DNA from 2 places in the [Bacillus] caldolyticus genome. Region 2 is predicted to be linked to the other one. Evidence: predicted binding sites of a transcription regulator. Region 2 holds the regulator's gene; the other holds the start of a gene.
The links. The regulator NrdR, encoded in region 2, represses ribonucleotide reductase genes. The targets are predictions, from matches to a motif close to AACACNATATATNGTGTT.

Region 1: a site for NrdR is predicted at 1,124-1,141, ahead of CWI35_RS16330 (vitamin B12-dependent ribonucleotide reductase). Genes of this name have one in related genera too.

The regions. Positions count from the first base shown of each region.
Region 1 covers NZ_CP025074.1:3,140,843-3,143,245, forward strand. The annotation lists gene CWI35_RS16325 (lipoate--protein ligase family protein) at 136-972, shown strand; gene CWI35_RS16330 (vitamin B12-dependent ribonucleotide reductase) at 1,227-2,403, shown strand, end outside.
Region 2 covers NZ_CP025074.1:2,817,004-2,819,406, reverse strand. The annotation lists gene CWI35_RS14620 (replication initiation and membrane attachment family protein) at 1-1,029, opposite strand, end outside; gene nrdR (transcriptional regulator NrdR) at 1,134-1,595, opposite strand; gene CWI35_RS14610 (aminotransferase class IV) at 1,663-2,061, opposite strand; gene speD (adenosylmethionine decarboxylase) at 2,185-2,403, opposite strand, start outside.

The sequences.
Region 1 (2,403 bases), 320 kb from region 2:
GCGATGCCATTTTTCTTTCCTTCACCGGCGTTGTTTGCTAAACTAATAAAGGCGGCCAAAAGCGTCCCGCCCCTTGGCGGTGGTCGACAAGCCGCCGCAGCGTTTAGAGTATGGAACAATAGAGAAGGTGGAACGATGGCAAAAGAAGTATGGCGCTTTATCGATTCCGGCTATTGCCCGCCGGCGTTCAATATGGCGCTCGATGAGGCGCTTCTCGATTGGCACAGCGAAGGCAAAATTCCGCCGACGATCCGCTTTTATGGCTGGAATCCGCCGACGTTGTCGATTGGTTATTTTCAAAAAGTGGAGAAAGAAATTGATTTAGAGGCGGTCAAACGGCACGGCCTCGGCTTTGTCCGTCGGCCGACCGGCGGGCGCGGCGTCCTGCACGATAAAGAATTGACATACAGCGTGATCGTCTCCGAGTCGCACCCGGCGATGCCGAAGACGGTGACGGAAGCATACCGCGTCATTTCGCAAGGAATTTTAGAGGGATTTCGCTATCTTGGGTTGGATGCGTATTTTGCCGTGCCGAAAACGGAAGAAGAGAAGGCAGATTTGCGCAGCCCGCGCTCGGCCGTTTGTTTTGACGCGCCGTCATGGTACGAGCTTGTCGTTGAGGGGCGGAAAATCGCCGGCAGCGCGCAAACGCGGCAAAAAGGCGTCATTTTGCAGCACGGATCGATTTTGCTTGATCTGGACGAAGAGCTGCTGTTCAGCTTGTTTAAATATCCAAACGAGCGGGTGAAAGAGCGTCTGCAGCGCGATTTTAAAAAGAAGGCAGTCGCGATCAATGAGTTGACGAGCCGCACGGTGACGATCGAGGAAGCGAAAGAGGCGTTTTACAAAGGATTTGAAAAGGGATTGAACATCGTATTGGAACCGTACACGCTCACCGCCGAAGAGCGGGCGTACGTTGAAGAGCTGGCGCGGGCGAAATACGAAAGCGACGAATGGAACTTCAAGCGCTGAGCAGCGACGCGGTAAATCGTTCGTTTTCCGGCAAAAACAGCGGCACTCCCCCGTTTTTCTCCGCTTTTCGCCGTGTTTTGTTTTTTTTTGCTTGACAAAATGAAATCATTTGTTCTCTTTAACAATATATAGTATGATTTTCATAAAAAATCATACTATATATTGTTTTTTTCTGTTTGATATGGTAAGGTAGAGAAGACAGGACAACTTTGCCAAAAACATGAGAGATTATATAAAAGAGGAGAGATAGGAGAATGACGGTGGCGTCATCCGAAAAAATGAAGATCAATATTGACAAGCTGAACGAGGATATCCGCCTATTTCCGCAAGTGCATCCGATTACGCCGGATATGCACATCACCCATAAAGGCGTATCCCGTTTGGTCATGCTTGACCGGTATTCATTCAAAGATACGGAGAAGCTGACGCTCACACCGGGCGATTTCGTCGTGTTGACGATCAAGGAGGATCCGAAATTCCCGGCACGAGGGCTCGGGTTTATCGTCGACATCGATTGGGAGGCGAAAAAGGCGCGCGTGTTGATTGAAGACGAATACCGGCACGTGCTCGAAGGGGAAGAGGCGGAGACCGGCATTGTGGTTCGGTCGCTCGACATTATTGATAAGCCGCTCGAAATTTTCTATGAGCAAATCGCCAAGCGCAATGCGACTGGGCTGGCGGCGGTGGAAAAGACAGAAGAAAAGCGGAAAGAGTGGTTCGAAAAGTTTTATCAAGAGCTCGCAAGCTTGAATTTTGTTCCGGCCGGCCGCGTGTTGTACGGGGCGGGTTCGGGCAAGGAAGTGACGTATTTCAACTGCTATGTGATGCCGTTTGTGAAAGACTCGCGCGAAGGAATTTCCGAACATCGGAAGCAGGTGATGGAAATCATGAGCCGCGGCGGCGGCGTTGGGACGAACGGCTCGACATTGCGGCCGCGCCATACGCTTGCGCGCGGGGTGAACGGCAAATCGTCCGGGTCGGTCTCGTGGCTTGACGATATTGCGAAGCTGACCCACCTTGTCGAGCAAGGTGGCTCCCGCCGCGGCGCCCAAATGATTATGCTTGCTGACTGGCACCCGGACATTATCGAATTCATCGTCTCGAAAATGCAAAACCCGCGCATTTTGCGCTACCTGCTCGAAAATATGGAAGACGAAGGCATCAAAAAAGCAGCGCGCGACAAACTGAAATTTACGCCGCTCACCGAGCGGGAGCGGGCGATGTATGAAGCGATCGTCCGATACAAGAACGCGCCTGACTACGGCGGTTTCACTGAAGAAATCATCAAAGACGCCGAAGAAAAACTGCGCACCGGCGGTACATATACGGTGCACAACCCAGACTTTTTGACCGGTGCGAACATTTCCGTCTGCCTGACGAAAGAGTTCATGGAAGCGGTCGAAAAGGACGAAGAATACGCGCTCCGCTTCC
Region 2 (2,403 bases):
CATAATGTCTTCGATCAACTGCAAATCAGCAAGCGACGGCTCAGCGCCGCCTGAAATCTCTTTCAGCAGCTGGCGCGGGGAAATTGTTTCCAGCTGTTTCATTAGTTGCTCCTCTTTTGTGCGCGGTTCGATGTTTTCCATCGTCCGGTAGGCGAGCGGCTGCACTCGTTCGACGAGGCGCGGCTCGACACCGCCATGTTCGAGCTCATACCATTCGCGCGCCGCCCGGCGCAACGCGTCAATATCGATATGATAGGCCGGATCGATGACGCCAAGGACCAGTTTTTGCATCTCAAGCGGCGGAATGCCGTATAAAAACGCCAGCTTTTTAATCGCTTCCTTCACTTTCGCTGTCACAGCCCGGCGCGGCACAAGCTGCTTGGACAGGCCGGCAAAAAACAGCTCAAAGTCGAATACATCATCATCGAGCACATACGACGCCTCATCCCGCCTGATGTGATCCTTCCCTTCAAGCAGCTCGGGCCCGGCTTCTTCGCTGAGGCCGGCGACGATTTGTTCAGCGGGCACGGCCGAAAACACGTCGGAAAACGACCGCGTCACCTGGGTGAATTTCGTTTCATCAATGGACGGACGGGCAAAAAAGTTGCTCAGCTGGATAAACAAGTGGCGGCCGACTTGCCGGTGCAAAAAAACGCTCAACATCTCGTCGCGGAAAAACTGGTCTGGCGCCAGCGGCGGACGCAGCTCATAAAGAAACAGCTTCGGTTCATCCGCCTCTGGAGCGTGGACGTATGTGTCGAGCAGCCCGATTCCTTCGAGTTTCAACCGTTCGCTGTAAATGTCCGGCAGTCCGCACTGCATGAGCGCCATAAGCCGATGATGGGTCGCTTCCTGGCCGTCAAGCAGCTCAAGCTCCCCCCAAAGCGTCATATAAAGCGCCAACGCCCGGCAGCCGATGAGCGGCTGGTAAAGCAGCGTCAGCACTTTACGGTCCACCTCTTGCAACACCCCACGGCTTTGCACGGTATAACGGTCGACAGCAATCAGCTCTTTCCAATGGTGCTGCATCGCTCCGACCTTCCATTCCGCCGTATTCGTTTCAAACCGGCTCTCCCCTTTCCTGCCGAAAAGACGTTGAAAAAAGGGCTTGCCGCCTAACGCCAAAGCCCTTTTTACCGTTGCCCTTTTTTGATCAGCTCTTTCAGTTCTTCAATGAACACATTAATATCTTTAAACTGCCGATAGACGGAAGCGAAGCGGACATAGGCGACCTCATCGATGTGTGACAGGCGCTCCATCACCATTTCGCCGATCGTTTCGCTTTTCACTTCCGAGACGCCTTGATTGCGCAGTTCGCGCTCAATTTCCTGCGTCACTTTTTCAAGCTCCTCGAGCGCCACCGGCCGCTTCTCGCACGCTTTGATCAAGCCGCGCAAAATTTTCTCCCGGCTGAATTCTTCGCGCGTTCCCTCTTTTTTCACAACAATCAGCGGCGGCTCCTCGATCCGCTCAAACGTCGTAAACCGATAATGGCACTGTTCGCACTCCCGCCGGCGGCGGATCGAACGACCCTCTTCAACCGGGCGCGAGTCAAGCACGCGCGTGCCTTGATGATGGCATGAAGGACATCGCATAACATCCACTCCGTTGATCTTCTTATTTTCTATCATACCGGAATGGACGAAAGCAGACAAGATATAGTTAGCTGTTCAGTCCGGAACCGATATAGGGCAGGCGGGCGTCGAGCTTCCGATACAAATCGAGAATGACCGCCCGGCTATGCCCAAAATCAAACGGCAATAGCTTCGTCTCCGTCGTCGCGGAAAAGTCGACCGCCGTTTCAAACGGCCGCACGGAAATGACGGTAGCGACGATGAACAACTTTTTGCCGCGCTTTGTTTGCGCACAAATTTCGCCGCGCTCTTCGGAAACAGAAACGAGCTCGGCGCCGGGCAGCGACGAGAGCAGCTCCTTGACCGCATCGATGACGGCGCGGTTCGTCGCTTTGTAATAATGGCTTCTTAGCTCTTCATCTTCATGATTTTCCCGCGTTTCACAATGGTTTGTGAAGGCGTATTTGAGTGTTTTCCACATGCTCATTGCCACGTCTCCCTAGTCATTCTTTTTCTTCCATCATACCATGATTTTCGCCGCTGTTGTACCGCCGAGGGCGCAAAAAAAGGAGCGTTTCGCTTACGCTCCTTTCGGTTTATCATTATCCAATTACAGCGCCTGCGCCTTTTTCACTTCGATCGGGCGCATGCCGCGCGGAAGTTCAATCGTTTCCCGCGTTTGCGCGCCCAGCATTTCGGCAATGTAATCGGCGGCAATCGTCGGGTCTAAATGGCCGCATGTATACACATCAATGCTCGCATAGCCGTGTTCGGGAAACGTGTGAATCGTCAAATGCGATTCCGAAATAATGACGACCCCGCTTACGCC